Regions from separate parts of the Pseudoalteromonas sp. L21 genome, predicted to be linked through region 3. Evidence: predicted binding sites of a transcription regulator. Region 3 holds the regulator's gene; each other region holds the start of a gene.
The links. Region 3 encodes sigma-54, which starts transcription at its own class of promoters, with help from an activator protein. Its sites were predicted from a motif close to GTTGGCACGNNNNTNGNNT; they were not measured.
Positions count from the first base shown of each region.

Region 1: L3V41_RS18995 (YggN family protein) is a predicted target of sigma-54. The motif match lies at 2,044-2,062, and genes of this name have one in related genera.
Region 2: L3V41_RS15260 (LiaF domain-containing protein) is a predicted target of sigma-54. The motif match lies at 1,621-1,639, and genes of this name have one in related genera.
Region 4: L3V41_RS02320 (flagellar basal body rod protein FlgF) is a predicted target of sigma-54. The motif match lies at 2,236-2,254, and genes of this name have one in related genera.

Region 1 is NZ_JAKKCV010000009.1:20,192-24,409, reverse strand. Features, by position in the region: gene L3V41_RS19010 (LysR family transcriptional regulator) at 47-913, shown strand; gene L3V41_RS19005 (glutathione peroxidase) at 981-1,463, shown strand; gene L3V41_RS19000 (hypothetical protein) at 1,519-1,707, opposite strand; gene L3V41_RS18995 (YggN family protein) at 2,098-2,898, shown strand; gene L3V41_RS18990 (PLP-dependent aminotransferase family protein) at 2,951-4,218, opposite strand, start outside.
Region 2 is NZ_JAKKCV010000005.1:168,764-172,981, reverse strand. Features, by position in the region: gene pmbA (metalloprotease PmbA) at 1-256, shown strand, start outside; gene L3V41_RS15265 (VOC family protein) at 387-803, shown strand; gene L3V41_RS15260 (LiaF domain-containing protein) at 912-1,571, opposite strand; gene L3V41_RS15255 (BON domain-containing protein) at 1,901-2,467, shown strand; gene L3V41_RS15250 (YqaE/Pmp3 family membrane protein) at 2,529-2,687, shown strand; gene L3V41_RS15245 (hypothetical protein) at 2,931-3,143, shown strand; gene L3V41_RS15240 (methyl-accepting chemotaxis protein) at 3,128-4,218, opposite strand, start outside.
Region 3 is NZ_JAKKCV010000001.1:1,050,269-1,054,486, reverse strand. Features, by position in the region: gene rapZ (RNase adapter RapZ) at 1-93, opposite strand, end outside; gene ptsN (PTS IIA-like nitrogen regulatory protein PtsN) at 94-546, opposite strand; gene hpf (ribosome hibernation promoting factor) at 550-837, opposite strand; gene L3V41_RS04805 (RNA polymerase factor sigma-54) at 864-2,363, opposite strand; gene lptB (LPS export ABC transporter ATP-binding protein) at 2,472-3,197, opposite strand; gene lptA (lipopolysaccharide transport periplasmic protein LptA) at 3,194-3,715, opposite strand; gene lptC (LPS export ABC transporter periplasmic protein LptC) at 3,705-4,218, opposite strand, start outside.
Region 4 is NZ_JAKKCV010000001.1:494,605-498,822, reverse strand. Features, by position in the region: gene L3V41_RS02330 (flagellar hook assembly protein FlgD) at 1-671, shown strand, start outside; gene flgE (flagellar hook protein FlgE) at 728-2,095, shown strand; gene L3V41_RS02320 (flagellar basal body rod protein FlgF) at 2,289-3,053, shown strand; gene flgG (flagellar basal-body rod protein FlgG) at 3,075-3,863, shown strand; gene flgH (flagellar basal body L-ring protein FlgH) at 3,879-4,218, shown strand, end outside.

The DNA of each region.
Region 1 (4,218 bases), on a different contig from region 3:
CAGCATAAAATAGTCTTAATTTGATGCAGCACCCTAAGGATCGAAAATGTGGCAAGGCTTGGAAGAATTCTTATATGTCGTTGAGCATGGCAGCTTTACACATGCAGCCAAGGCTATGGAAGTATCAACCTCACATATAAGTCGGCAAGTACAACAGTTGGAAAGTCGTTTAGGTTCGGTATTATTTCAACGCACCACACGTAAAATCAACCTTACTGATGCAGGGCGTGAATACGCAGTAAAATTAAAAGCAATACGCCAAGAATTGATTGATGCAAACAACCAACTACAGGGTGAACAACGCCAACCAAAAGGCCTAATACGTATTACTGGCGCAGGTGAATTTGTAGCAAACCAAGTCGCTCCCAAAGTCGCAGAGTTTGTCAAACGCTACCCTGAGGTTGAAGTCGATCTCGACTTTAATAGTCGTAACGTTAACTTAGTTGAAGAAGGTTTTGACTTAGCCATTCGCTTTGGCAGAATGCAAGACTCAAATTTAATTGCACGACCACTCTGTAAACGCGTAATGACACTCGTTGCAAGCCCAGAGTATTTAGCTAATCACCCTGATCTTAAAACACCTTTTGATCTCACTGAGCATAATTGTTTAATTACTATGCGAAAGCGCTGGCGATTTAATATTGATAATCAAATTAAAGAGGTTCGCATTGATGGTAATTGGCGTAGCAACCACCCACAAGCTATTTTAAGTGCCGCTGTTGCGGGTGTTGGTATTGCACACCTTGCTCTAGATATTGTTGAACCTTATTTGAATAATGGCCAATTAGTAAGTGTACTTGATGAGTTTCAAGTCAGCGATAATGCATCTTGGCTAGTATACCCTCGTAAAGATCTATTACCATTTCGCGTACGTTTATTGATAGAGCATTTAACCGATGCATTCGCTGATTAAAATTTACGCTTTTAGAAAAATCTCAAGCACGTTAGAATCAGTGTAACAATAATAAAAAGTTATCATTATGAGCGAATTTTACCAACTTTCTGCTACTAGCCTTCAAGGCCAAACTATCGACTTTTCTGACTTTGAAAATAAGGTTGTGCTCGTGGTAAACACAGCCAGTGAGTGCGGTTTTACTCCACAGTATGAAGGGCTCCAAAAGCTACATGAAAAATACCATGATAAGGGCTTAGTCATTATAGGTTTTCCCTGTAATCAATTTGGTAAGCAAGAACCTGGTGATGCTAAAGAAATAAAAGAGGGCTGTCTAATCAACTATGGTGTCAGCTTTTTAATGATGAGCAAAGTTGATGTAAACGGCGAACACGCACACCCCGTTTTTCGACATCTAAAGTCCGAATTGCCAGGCTTTATCACCCGCAAAATAAAATGGAACTTTACCAAGTTTTTAATTGGCAAAGATGGTAAAGCCATTAAACGCTTTGCACCACTAACAAAACCAGAACAAATAGAATCAACCATTGTCGCGGCATTACATAAATAAAACGTACGTCAAAAAGCAATAAAGAGGCGCAGCGCCTCTTTATCTAAATTTATACTTAGTCGTTCAAATAATCATCAAAATCATCTTCACCTAAGTTTCTTCGCAAGCGTTTTTGTTCAAGATAGTCTTCCAACTTCTTCTTAACGCGTTGCTTTTTCTTGTCGTGTTGATTACGCCCGACCATTTCGTACTCGTCTTCAACAAAATCGTCATCTAGCGCGTCATAACTAAATGTCTTACCCACAACCCACTCCATAAAGTGTTTGAGACCAATTCAACGGTTCTAAATTTGTTCCATGAATTAGCAAAGTTTAAAAAGCTCAGTAGTAATTTAGTACCTAAAAACTACCAAAATAAAGCCATACCCCCATGCTAAATAGGTGATATGTCAATATTGTGAATAAATAGCGCTAAATTCGATTTCTGAAAAGTGAGAGTTTTTTATCGTTTCGATAAAACTCATTTATGCATATGAATTTTTTGGTTAATTTGACCAAAAAATGGTTAAAATTTTATTTCTATTTCTTTTCCCAAAATAAATAAAAACAAGCAAACTATTGATATTAAATAACTTTAAAAGTTTGGCACTCTATTTGATTACTAAATTTTGTCATTTCAAACAGGAAAGAAAAAAATGAAAAAGTTATTGTTAGCAAGTTCTTTATTTATCGCCACAACGGCTATGGCTCATAACGATAATGATACAAATATTTCATTTAGCGGTGAGCAGTGCGATGTTGAATTTAAAAATGATGTTCGTATCACGCCAAGCGAATTAGAAGTTTACACAGCCGATAATCGTACTATGAAAATCATCAACCAAAATAATTTATATATTGATGGTGAAAGCGTATCACTCAATGCCTCACAACAAGCGGCTATTGCCGCTTATTCCGACAGCTTACGCAGCCAACTCCCTGAGGTGGCAAACATCGCGCTTGATGGGGTAAAAATCGCAGGTGTAGCAATCGAAGAAGTTGCTAATGCTTTTAACATTGACGGCCTAAACGACATCTCTGAATTAATGGATGACATCAGCGTAGAAGTGCAGAACGCTTTCTATCAACAAGGTGCATTCACTATGGGTCAGCAAAATTTCGAAAAGTTTGGCCAAAACTTTGAAAATCAGTTTGATGAGCAAATCGAATCAGCGGTTGAGTCAGCCATGATGCAATCAATGGGCAGTATTTTAGTTGCTCTTGGCTCTGAACTAATCGGCTCAGGTGGTGATATGGATGCTTTTGAACAGCGCATGGAAAACATGGGTGAACAAATCGAAGCACGCGTAGAAACTCAAGCCGCACAACTAGAAGAGCGTGCCGATGCACTCTGTGGCAGTTTTGCAGATATTGCCCATAAAGAGCAAGAGCTCGTCGCTTTAGTACCTGAATTAAAAGAGTACCAGCTGTTCACATTTAAACAGCATGCTGAGTAAGATATCCCTGAACCAACGCACTTGGTTTTGCGCAGAGCCTGCTCTGCGCTTTTTATTTTTTGGCTAATACTGTGAGCTGTGACAAGGTTTTAATTGCGTGTTCTAAATGCTCAGACCAAGGTAAACCATAGCTTAAGCGAAAACAGCTGCGGTATTTTTTACCTGCTGAAAATATTAACCCTGGAGTAATGCTGATCCCCGCCTCTAACGCTAAATGGAATAACTTTACCGCATCATACTGCCCCCCAAGATCAATCCAAATCACACAGCCACCTTGCGGGTTACTAATGCGCGCACAACTTGGCATATATTGCTGTAAGCACCAAATCATACGTTCTTTATTTGTACTCAAGCGCTGCCTCAACAAACGCAGATTACGATCGTACTCACCACTGGCGATAAACTCATACAGAGTCCATTGATTAATGAGTGGCGCAGAGCAACTCAGAGCACGTTTATAACGCCTTGCTTGCTCTGCAAACTTGCCCGCAATGATCCAACCAATACGATAGCTTGGTGCAGCCGTTTTTGAAAACGACGCACAGGTGATCACTAAGCCTTTTTTTGAATAAGCTTGCGCTGGCGTAGCACGTTTAGCAGTAAAATGTAGATCGCCATAAACATCATCTTCTATGAGCACAACGTTACGCTCTTCTAAAAGAGTCACTAACTGCTCGCGTTTAGTCTCTGGCATAAAACTACCAACGGGGTTATTTAACGACGTTGAAAAAACACACGCTTTGATATCATGCTCATCGAGTGCTTGCGCCAAGTCATCTAGCCAAATCCCTTCATCAGGACACAGCGGGATTTCCAACGCTTTTAAGCCTAAGCTTTCAATCAATTCAATAATGCCAAAATAACAAGGTGATTCAATGGCGATGATATCGCCAGCTTTAGCGACACATTTAAGTGCTATTGCCAATGCCTCTTGTGCGCCATTGGTGATCACCAATTCATCACTATCAACACCAATACCAAAGTCTAAATAGCGATGGATCAATTGCTTTTTCAACGGTGCAAACCCATCCATTGGGCCGTAGTTAATTGCCGATGCGCCAGCCAGTGTCATTACACGTCGCATTGTTCGTGCTAGCGCTTTATCTGTAGGTGCTGCTGCAATAGGGTTTGCAATACCGAATGGCACAACATTGGCTTTATGTATGGCACTATAAACTTGCTCAATCAAGCCTTGCTTATTCACCATCATTGGCTCGCGACTTAGCTTCACTCGTTTCGGCCGCGATTGATTTAATTGAGAAGACTTTAAAAAGTATCCTGACTTTTCTTTGGCTTCTATCAACCCTTGCCCTTCTAAAA
Region 2 (4,218 bases), on a different contig from region 3:
CATGGGCACAGGCTTATTGGTAACTGAACTTATGGGTCAAGGTGTGAACACGGTGACTGGTGATTACTCACGTGGCGCAGCGGGTTTCTGGGTTGAGAATGGTGAAATCCAATATCCTGTAAGTGAAATCACAATTGCTGGTAACTTAAAAGATATGTTTAAAGCGGTCGTTGGCTTAGGTGGTGACATTGAGCGTCGTGGCGGTATTCAAACAGGCTCTGTATTAATTGAACAAATGCAGGTTGCGGGTAGTTAATTCATCAATAATTAATCATTTTTTAAAAGCCTCACTTTAGTGGGGCTTTTTTATTTGAAAAAACGCTTTACCTAAACTTAACTTGAGGTTTTATCTTGGTGGCAGTTTAAAAATAAAAAGGAAAACTACCATGTATTTAGAACACGTAAACCTTGTTGTTAGTAATGTTGATGCCATGCTGCACTTTTATAAAGTCGCATTCCCGCACTGGCGTGTGCGTAGTCAAGGTGACAGCACATGGTCTGGCAAACCACGCAAATGGCTGCACTTTGGTGATGATTACCAATACCTTGCACTGAGTGATAACGGTGAAGATGAAAATCGTGATTTAGCGGGTCATCAAGTTGGCCTTGCCCATTTTGCTTATGTGACAAACGACATTAACGCCGTCATTGAACGTCTTGTTTCAGCCGGTTATGAAATTGATAAACGGGGTCCAGAAAATCCATACCGAAAAAATGTTTACTTTATCGACCCCGCAGGTTTTGAAGTTGAGTTTGTAGAGTATTTCAGTGATATTCCAAGTGAAAGGAATAATGATCTTTGATGTTGCCGGGAAATTTATGTCGCGCGGTAGTTGTAGCTGCGGGTTGACCCCGCGTCATTGGTTACCTATTGCGCGATGTAAAATCGCGCCTACAATACCTCGCAACTTTTACTGCACCCTATTCATTTCTTTCCAACTGGCTTTTAGGCTATTGGCAAAGCTGATGAACTTTTCTTTCATGGTACGCTTTACTTTGATCTCCACTGAGCCTAGCCATACGTTACCTTCAATGGTAATGGTTGGGCCCTGACCTTTATTTAGAGCAACTGACTTGTTTTCTACGCTGCCAATAACGCTAAACAGTTTAGATACCACATTAACGTGTTCAGGCACGTAGATCTCGTCGTTACCTAAAATACAGTTTACGTAAATAGTGACATGCTGATGCTGGAAAATCGCTTCACTAAAGTCGAGCTCAATTGAACCTAGGCAGTTTGTGAGGTGAATTTCTTTTGGCACAAGCCACTGGCCGCTGCGTTCATTTGAACCAAGAATACTACGTAACTGTAAGTTTTCATTATCATTGCTATGACTGTAGTGAGGTTTAAATTGAGCATGTTTATGTGATTTGTAATCAGTATCAGCTTTTAGCGCTAAGTCAGCAACAAGCTCAACAAGTACTTCGTTGCTGGTGGCTGACATTGCTTGATCTAGTCGGCGTTCAAATGCCTCAGCTGAAATAACGGCATGACTGTAGTTATAAATGAGTTGATCGATGACTTCTTCTCTTACTTGATCGATTGGGCGATCTTCAAGTTTAACGGCCATGGTAGTTCCCTGTTGTAATTATAAAGTGATTGTTCTGTTATTGGATATGTAGCAAAGCTCAGGCCAAAGTTTATTTATATAAAAATCAATGTATTGTGTTTTTTGGCTTGTTAGTAACTTCGTTAAATTAACCATAGATTAATATTATCTGCAACTAATTGGTCATTTTTGCAACATTGTGAACTTATTACCGAGCAGCCTGTAAATTGTTACCGAGAAGAATATAACCATTATATGACTAAATCAATAAGGTGTTGATATGTAAGGGTTAAATAGTTGGCATTAAAGTCGCATTAGTTAATTCGTCTTTAATCAAAAGGAGAAAGATTATGAATACATTCAACAAGTCTATGATTGCCGCGTTAGTTATTGGTGCTACTAGCATGTCAGCTCAGGCAAGCAGCTGGGAAAATGAAAGTAAAGATGCTTGGATTGATGGTAAGGCAGAAACTGTTCTTTTAATGAACACAAATCTAAACAACTTTGATATCAACACAGATGTAAAAAATGGCAAGGTTGTACTAACTGGTAAAGTGAAAAGTGAGCTTGATAAAGAATTAGCGGAAGAGCTAGTACTGAGCTTAGACGGCGTAACTGATGTTGAAAACAAGCTTACAGTTGTAAAAGACATGAAGACTAAGCACGCCAAAAAAGATATGGGCGACTCAGCTGAAAGTGACTTAACAGATGCAAAAATCAGCACTGTAATTACTACACGCTTCCTATTTAACTCAGAAGTAGGTGGTACTGATATCGATGTAGATACTGATAATGGTGTTGTAACCCTTAAAGGTACCGTTGAATCTGAAGCTGAAAAACAACTTGCAGTAAGCATTGCAGAAAATGCTGAAGATGTTCGCAAAGTAATCGATGAATTAACGATTGTTGCTGAATAATAAGTAATTAATGAAAGCCCAGCTTTGGCTGGGTTTTTATTTTATTTTCAAGGAGTGAATCATGGATTTAATTCGCATTATATTGTCAGTTTTAATTCCCCCATTAGGTGTATTTTTACAGGTAGGTTTAGGTGCACAATTCTGGATTAATATTCTTTTAACTCTATTAGGGTACATTCCAGGCTTGATTCATGCTGTGTATATTATTGCTAAACGATAATTGCACACAAGGATGATTTAGGAGCACAGCAAGGAAACGCTGTAGGAGTAACGGATTATAAACCGCAAGGAGTTACATAATGGAAAACGTAGCAAAGCACAATGGAAAGCAAGGAAGTAACAAGGCGTTATGGACAAGCGCACAATGGCAACGCTTTATGGAAAAGGTGAAAGGATAATTGCTAAGGAGCAGCAAATGGTAAGGAACCTAAAATGGATGAAGCTAGCGTAAGGAGGTGACTATATGGAACAAGTACAAACGCAATCAAAACAAGGAACGGATCAGCAAGGAGTTGCTTTATGGAATAAGCAGCAGTGGCAAGACTTTATGGATCATGCGAAAGCAGTTGCACCACAGGTAACAGGGAAGGCTGACGATAAAAACCCGATATTATCATCTTCAGGTGATATCGGGTTTTTAATCACATCAGCAATTTATCTTTATAATTTAAACTGATTAACAGTTCTATTTAGTGACACTGCTAATTCATTCAAATCACGGGCTTCATCAGCCAATTCATGAGCATGATCTGCTGTGCTATTCACTAAATGATTAATAGCCGCAAGGCTGTTATTGATATCTTCTGCCACCACTGTTTGTTGCTCCGTAGAGGTCGCAATTTGATGACTTTGATCTTGTACGTTTGTCACTGATCGTGCGATGTCTTGCAGTGCTGTCAGTACAATTTGTGTTTGTTCGACAGAGCCCTCAGCACGTTCTTGCCCTTGTTGCATCATCGTGGATGCTTGTTGAGCACTCTGCTGTAACCTGCTGATCATATTACGAATATCATCTGTTGACTCTTGCGTACGGCTAGCTAATGAACGTACTTCGTCAGCAACCACTGCAAAACCTCGACCTTGCTCGCCTGCACGCGCTGCTTCAATGGCAGCATTAAGGGCCAGTAAATTAGTTTGTTCTGCAATAGAGTTGATTACATCGATGACGGCACCAATATTACCGCTTTCTTGCTCAAGACCAGCAACGACTTTAGACGCTTCACCAATGTGGCTTGCCAATGCGGTCATGACTGATTGAGCCTGTGTAGAACGGTTTGTGCCATCAACAGTAATGGTTTGTACTTGTTCAGCTGCATTATTGGTATTTTGTGCATTGCGCGAAATTTCGAGTACGGTTGAGGCCATTTCAGTGACAGCTGCACTAACACTGTCTACTTGTCGCTTTTCTTGTTGAATTTCATCATTGGTCTTTTGAGATACTGTTTTTAGCTGTGAAGCTGCTTGGCTTAACTGCTCCGCTTGTGCTGCAGTATTGAGCATCATTGCACGCAATTTATCAATAAAGGTGTTCATATGCAGGGCTAATTGGCCCACTTCATCGTGACTTTTTATATCAATTTTTTGTGTCAGGTCGCCATCTCCTGAGGCGATATCACGCATAATGTAAGTTAGTTTAGTCAGCGGTTTGGTGATCATTTGCGTAGCCCAAAAGATCATTGCAATGATAATCGTAAGAATAATGAACACTGATGTTGTGGTTGTCATTACCGCATCATTGACAGGCTCATCAA
Region 3 (4,218 bases):
ATTATCAACGCAATAATAACCAAGATCCTCAAGGACTCGTAAAGCGACTGATTTACCTGAGCCAGAACGGCCACTGATAATAATTAATTCCATTTATGCCTCTGATGCAATAACTTGAAACAGTTCCTGATCGGTTTTAGCGCTGCGTAACTGTTTACAAAATTCTTTGTCTTTTAGTCTATCAGCAATTGTTGATAAGGTCTTTAAATGAAGTTGGCAGTCTCCATCAGGTACGATGAGTGCAACAAAAATATCAACAGGGCGGTTGTCAATTGCGTCAAAGTTAATTGGAGATTCGCTCACTATAATAAACGCATGCGGTTTATCAGCACCTGACATACGACCATGCGGAATAGCAATACCTCTACCAATTCCTGTGCTCCCCAATTTTTCTCGATTGAGTAAAGCATTAAGAATATCTTGCTGCGATAGATGAGGAAGCTGCTCATGAGCGAGTTCGCTGATAAATTCGAGAATTCTTTTTTTGCTATTAAAAAGGACCGCAGCTTTGCTGCAGTCCTGGCTAGTAAGTGAACTAAGTTTCATAATTTAGTGTCGAGCTAATTTCTCTTTGTGTTTAATTACTTGGCGATCAAGCTTATCAATTAGCGAGTCGATGGCCGCGTACATATCTTGATGCTCTGTAGAGGCAAACAGTTCGCCTCCGTTTACATGTAAAGTTGCTTCTGCTTTTTGACTTAATTTTTCTACGTCTAAAATGACATGAACATTATTAATATGATCAAAATGCCTTTCTAGTTTCGCAAACTTGGTGTTTACATAGTCTTTTAATGAATCTGTGATTTCTACATGACGACCAGTTAGGTTTAGTTGCATAAGCATTTTCCTTCTATGTAAAACGTCTAAATCAAGCTTTTACGCTGATTAGACGGCGGTATTGCTAGAGACTCTCGGTATTTTGCAATTGTACGTCTAGCTACTTTAATTCCTTGCTCAGCCAATATATCTGCAATCTTACTATCACTCAATGGCTTCGCTGAGTTTTCTGCGGCAATAAGCTTTTTGATTAAAGCGCGTATTGCCGTTGATGAACACTCGCCACCATTTTCTGTGCTGACGTGGCTTGAGAAGAAATATTTCAACTCAAAAATACCCCTTGGGGTATGCATATATTTTTGCGTTGTAACCCGTGAAATCGTCGATTCATGCATTTCGACCATTTCAGCGACATCATTTAGCACCATCGGTTTCATCGCCTCAGGGCCGTGTTCAAAGAAAGCCTGTTGTTGTTGAACAATACAGTTCGTTACTTTTAATAAAGTATCATTCCGGCTCTCTAAGCTTTTAATAAACCACTTAGCTTCTTGCAGATGAGAGCGAATAAACTGACTGTCGCTGCTTGATTTTACAGAGCGTGACATAGCCGCATATTGGCTGTTCACTCTGATCTTTGGCATACAGTCAGGGTTAAGCTCAACGACCCAACGACCTTTTACTTTTTTTACTGATACGTCGGGTATGACGTATTCAGACTCTTCACGTACGATGCTATCCGCGGGCTTAGGGTTCAAGCTATGGATAAGCGTCATGACTTCTTTTAGCTCGTTTTCTTTAAGCTTAGTCTTTTTCATCAAAGTACGATAGTCGCGGCTTGCTAATAATTCGATGTGCTCAGATAAAACCATTTTAGTTTCAGCCAAATAAGGTGTATCTGCATCGAATTGACGAAGTTGAATACATAGGCACTCTTGTAAACTGCGAGCACCAATGCCGACAGGATCAAATAGCTGTATTCTTTTTAGGACCGCTTCGACTTCATCAAGTTCTATTTCTTCTTCTTCATCATCGTTTTGATTAAAGCTTTCAACAATATCCTCACAACTGACGGTTAAAATACCTGAGTCATCAATAGCTTCGACTATAGCAACAGCAATTGCTTCATCAGTTGGACTAAATGGGGTCAACTGTAGTTGCCACATCAGATATTCGTGGAGAGTTTCGGTTGACGCACCTTGATAAATAGACTCATCTTCTGGCATTGGCCCTGAAGAGGTTGAAGGAGCTGCACTCATGTACTCATCCCATGTGACGTCCATTGCTAGGTCGTCACTAACGGTATCTTTATTGAGTGCATCACTGCTTTCTTGCTCGTACTCACTTGGTGCTTCTTCTGCCGTAGCAGTGACTTGTGAATCATCAGAGTCAGATTTTTGTTCGTTTTTACCGATTGCGTCTTCACTGTAATCCGCTTCTTCCACTTCAAGTAGAGGATTACTATCAAGCGCTTCTTGTATTTCTTGCTGGAGATCCAATGTACTAAGTTGCAATAAGCGAATGGCTTGTTGCAGTTGTGGAGTCATTGTAAGTTGCTGGCCCATGCGCAGCTGTAATGATTGCCTCATGTATCCCTAACAATCCTTTTAAATCATTTATTGATACTACTTTGAGTCAATATCAATATGTTGTCATTATTGTAAGTCTAGCAGATGCTCTAGTCGGTGATGTATTGGTTACAACCTGAATTGCTCGCCTAGATAAACATCGCGTACGGTTTGGTCTGCTAATACGTGTTCAGGCGTGCCTGATGCAATTAGCTCCCCATGAGAAACAATGTAGGCTTTTTCACAAACATCAAGGGTTTCTCGAACATTATGGTCAGTTATTAGTACACCGATACCACGGTTTTTCAAATGCTCTATAATTTTCTTTATATCTAACACTGAAATTGGATCAACACCAGCAAAAGGCTCATCTAGCAGAATAAATTTTGGATCTGCGGCTAATGCTCGCGCGATTTCAACACGGCGACGCTCGCCTCCTGATAGCGCCATACCTTGGCTATCTCGAATGTGCTGAATACTAAATTCATCAAGCAGGTTATTGAGTGTTTCTTCTCGTTGCTGTTTTTTAAGATCTTTACGTGTTTCAAGAATCGCCATCAGGTTTTGGTAGACCGTCAACTTTCTAAAAATGGATGATTCTTGGGGTAAATAGCCAATACCTAATCGAGCGCGATTGTGCATGGGTAATAAAGTGATGTCGTTGTCATCAATACTAATTTTACCTTTGTCGCTTGGCACTAGCCCTACAATCATGTAGAAGGTGGTGGTTTTACCTGCACCGTTAGGGCCTAGTAAGCCAACAATACTGCCAGCTTCGACTTCTAGTCCCACATTTTTGACAACTTGGCGACCCTTATAGCTCTTTGCTAACAGCTCTGCTTTTAATGTACTCATGGCTGGCCTTTATCATCTTTTTTATTATCAACAGGCACTAAGATTGTATGCACACGATCCGTTGAATTTTCGTCTTTTTCAGCACTAATGAGTTGTTGTTCCATGTCATAAGTTATACTTTTTGCACTGACTTTTTGCCCTGCTTGTGTCACTTGTGCATCGCCAACTAAGGTGAGTAAACGCTTTGCTACATCGTAACGTACTTCGTCTGCACTGGCGCTCATAACCGTGCCATCTTCTTGTTTTTCTTCAAAGTAGGCTGGCTTACCTGTGGCAATGATAAGTGAAACAGTACCATCAACCTCACCAGCATGTGCTTCTAGGCGATCTGCGGTAATACGACGATTACCATGGGTTATTTCTACATTTTCTTCAAAAATCCCGACTCCATTTTTTAACTGACCTACTTGGCGATCTGAGCTAATGCTGATAGGAGTACCCGCTTGGTCTGCAGCAGCGCTTGAAAACGCAATCAATAAGCTTGGGATTAGAAGTAATTTTTTAAGTTTATTGGTCATAGTATATGGTTCGTGTATGGTTAGTTAACTCGACGATTTCGGCTTTTAAATCAGCTTTTAAACCTTTACCGGTAATCTTTAAGTTTGGGCCTGTTAATGTAACAGGTTGTTTTGAGTACATGGTCATTTTTTCAATATCGACATTGATATTTTCTGCGTTGATATCTTCAATCATGCCATTATGAGTTAGATTTTTTGCAACAACGTCACCTTCAAAAATAAGTTGATCGTTTTCGTACAAGGTAGCCTCTTTTGCTTTCACCTGCCAAACCTGTTGATCCCCATAAATGGTAAAAATAGGCTGTTCAAAAAAAGTAAACCCTAATTGCTGGTATAGCTCCATTTTAGCCGCAGCGACTTTATGGCTGATGTTACCTTGCTCATCATACGCCGTTTGCTTTAGCGCAATGGCGGTGTAATCCGGTGTTGCGATTATCTCGTCTTCACTGTTTATTGCGCCTGTTGGTTGGCTAAAGTACGGATACCATAACCAGATCATGCAA
Region 4 (4,218 bases), 560 kb from region 3:
ACATCAGCAGTGCGTCATCCACGTATTTAGATAACTTACGTTGGCAAGACAATCAAACGAAAACAGAAGAGAAAGATGACACATTAACACAAGAAGATTTCTTCTCGTTATTAACTCAGCAGTTATCGTTTCAAGATCCGAGTAAGCCCGCTGACAATGATCAAATGATTGCTCAGATGACAAACTTTACCATGGCAGAAGGTATTTCAAATCTTAATAGTAAATTTGAATCCCTTACGGCTTCGATGACATCTAACTCGGCACTACAAGCATCTACTTTAGTGGGTAAACAAGCGTTGCTTGAGTCAAATATGTTGGATTTAAATGAAACGGGTGTTTCTAAAGGATCTGTTGTTGCAGAAAAACCGGTAGATAAGTTAACACTGCGTATTGAAGACGAATCGGGCCAACTTGTCAGAACCATTGAGTTAGGTGCGCAATCTGCTGGTGCAATTCGTTTTGAATGGGATGGCGAAAATGAAGATGGTGAACGTTTGCCTCCTGGCGAGTACAAAATCAAAGCCGAGGGAAGTGTTAATGGTGACTATACTAGCTTACCGATAGCGACTTTCAAGAATATTGAGAGTGTCAACATTAATGGTTCGAACGGCATTATTATAAATACTAAAGAAGGCGCGGTTAGGCTAACTGATGTAGCAGAAATCGCTTAATTATACAGATTAATTAGTTAGCCAAGTGCTACAGATTGACACTTTAGAGGTGAATTATGAGCTTCAATATTGCATTAACCGGACTTGCTGCCGCGCAAAAAGATTTAGATGTAACAGCAAATAATATTGCGAACGTTAATACGACAGGCTTTAAAGAATCACGAGCTGAATTTGCGGATGTATATGCATCTTCAGTGTTTAGCTCAGGTCGAACTAAAAATGGTGACGGTGTGCAAACAACCATGGTGGCTCAACAGTTCCATCAGGGGTCACTACAGTTTACTAATAACTCGCTTGATTTAGCCATCACTGGCGAAGGTTATTTCGCGATGAGCCAAGAGCTAGGTGCTCAAGATTTTACTTATACGCGCGCTGGTGCCTTTAAGCTAAATAAAGATAACTTTGTTGTTGATGCTAAAGGAAACTACTTACAAGGTTTCCCTGTGGACCCTGCAACAGGCGATACAACGTCAGTGAGCTTAAGTACCTCTTCAGCTATTCAAATCCCAGACTCATCAGGCTCGCCGCGTTCAACAAATAACGTGTATTCATCGTTCAATCTAGATTCACGTTCTACTACGCCAACAGTGACGCCTTTTGATCCTGAGACAAGTGCGTCGTATAACAGTTCGACATCGACAACGATATATGATTCACTGGGTGAGCCGCACGTATTACAGCTTTATTTTGTTAAAACAGATGCGACTGTAACGGGGAATGACAATGAGTGGCAAGTGTATGCTACGCTTGATGAGAAATCATTTAGCCCAGCAGGTGTTGAAGAAACAGCAGCACCTTACACACCATTATCGACATTTCAATTTGATTCAAGTGGTTTACCATTAAACACAAATGGTGCACCAAACACAGATGCTACCTTCAACCCACTTTCTATCCCAAATGGTGCGGGTGCTGGGGTTGGTTTATCTGACTTATTATCAAATGGTGCGAGTTTCCCTGAAGACGTTAATATTAACTGGCGTGATGAAGCAGGTACTACGAATAAAATACCAACCCAGTATGCCAGCCGCTTTGAAGTGAAAGCACTTGAACAAGATGGCGCAACAGTGGGCCGCCTAGCAGGTATTGATATTGGCACAGATGGTAAGGTTGTTGCTTCGTACAGTAATGGTGATACCTCATTCCTAGGGCAAGTTGCCATGGTTCGTTTTTCTAATTCACAAGGCTTACAACAAGTGGGCGATACATCGTGGAAGAAAAGCTTAACCTCTGGTGAGCCTATTGCTGGGGAGCCAGGTTCAGGTACACTTGGTACTGTGAATTCTTCTGCTCTTGAGCAGTCAAACGTGAACTTAACAACTGAGTTAGTTGATTTGATTAGTGCACAGCGTAACTTCCAAGCAAACTCGCGTGCGCTTGAAGTGAACTCAACACTACAACAAAATATCTTACAGATCCGTTAATAATAGCGGATCTTCAACTCAATCCGACACAAGGGCTGCTCTTTAATAGGCAGCCTTTTTCATTTTAGTCATATAGGCCCACACCGCTACAACAGAGAGCTTTACATTCCATAGGCGTTTAAATAAGGCGTCAATTTTACTTTGGCACTGTTATTGCATTTATCAAATATCGTATTTTTAATGAGTCAATGTTATGGACAAAATGGTCTACATTGCCATGTCGGGTGCTAAGCAAAGTATGCGAGGTCTAGCCCTAAAGGCTAATAACCTAGCGAATGCTAACACCACTGGCTTTAAAGCTGATTTTGCACAAGCCCGCTCTATGCAAGCATTTGGTGAAGGCATGCCTACACGCGTGTTTTCTATGCAAGAGCGACCTGGCTCAAATATGGAGTCGGGTGGGTATGTTGAGACTGGGCGCGATCTTGATGTTGCATTGAGCGATAGAGGTTGGCTAAGTGTTCAAGATGCCTCAGGTAACGAAGCTTATACAAAAGCCGGCACATTAAACATTACTCCCGATGGCGCATTAATGACCAGCCATGGACGTCAAGTTATTGGCGAAGGTGGTCCGATTATTTTGCCACTGCCGATTGAAAAAGTTGAATTTAGTTCTGATGGTTCTATTCAAGTTCGACCTCAAGGTGCGCCAGCAAACTTTTTAGAAGTCGTTGACAGACTTAAGGTTATTGAGGCTGACAACACGCAACTTGAAAAAGGTAATGATGGCTTATTTCGGCCAAAACCAGAGACCTTAGTGAATGGCCAATGTACCTTTTGTGATGTGTCAGAAAATGTAGAGGTGTTATCAGGCACACTTGAAATGTCCAATGTGAATCCTGTACATGAAATGGTCGATATGATCAGCCATCAACGCCAATTTGAATTACAAGTTAAATTGATGAAAACAGCGGAAGAGATTGATGAACGTCAAGATCAGCTGTTACGCATCGTTTAATAGCACTGAGAGGGTAGAATTATGAATCCTGCATTGTGGATCAGTAAAACAGGGCTTGATGCCCAACAAACCGATATTTCGGTGATTTCAAATAATCTTGCGAATGCCAGTACGGTAGGCTATAAAAAAAGCCGTGCAGTATTCGAAGATTTACTATATCAAAATATCAATCAGCCTGGTGGTCGCTCATCACAAGATACTGAGATGCCATCAGGTTTAATGCTTGGTGCGGGTGCAAAAGTAGTTGCAAACCAAAAGAACTTTTCGCAAGGTAACATGCTTACTACCGAAAACTCACTCGATTGGATGATTTCAGGCCCCGGCTTTTTTGAAGTACAACTGCCTGATGGAAATATTGCTTACTCACGTAATGGTCAATTTACAACCGATGAAGATGGCCGAATTGTAACCTCAGGTGCGGGTTTCCCTATTCAGCCTGAAATGAATGTTCCTGACGATGCGCAATCAATCACTGTTTCACAAGACGGTGAAGTATCTGTGCGGGTGGCAGGACAAGCAGAAAATGTCGTGATTGGTCAGCTTACAATCAGTGATTTTATTAATCCGTCGGGTTTAGAGCCGATGGGGCAAAACCTGTATACAGAAACCGCTGTAAGTGGTGCGCCTGTGCAAGGTAATCCAGGTATTGATGGCTTAGGCACTGTGGTTCAAGGATCACTTGAAACGTCGAACGTTAATGTAACCGAAGAGCTTGTTAATCTGATTGAAACGCAACGAATTTATGAAATGAATTCAAAAGTGATTTCAGCGGTTGATGAAATGCTTAGCTATATTAATCAGCAGCTTTAATGGGTAGGAGGTCGCATGCGTAATATTATCTTAGTCACATCGGCAGCATTTATGTTAGGTGGTTGTATGTCAACACAGAACCACCATGTGGTTCAGGATGACCCTTACTATGCACCTATGTATCCAGAGCCTTCTGCTGAACAAATGGTACCAACAGGTTCATTGTTTGATAGTTATCTGTCAAATGATCTGTATTCAGATAAAAAAGCACTCAGAACAGGCGATATTATTACTGTTAAGTTGCAAGAGTCTACGCAAGCATCGAAAGCGGCAAAAACTGAAACAGATAAAGAAACGGATGCCAGCTTAGATCCGGTTATCGGCTTAGGTGGAAACCCAGTTAATATAGGCGGAG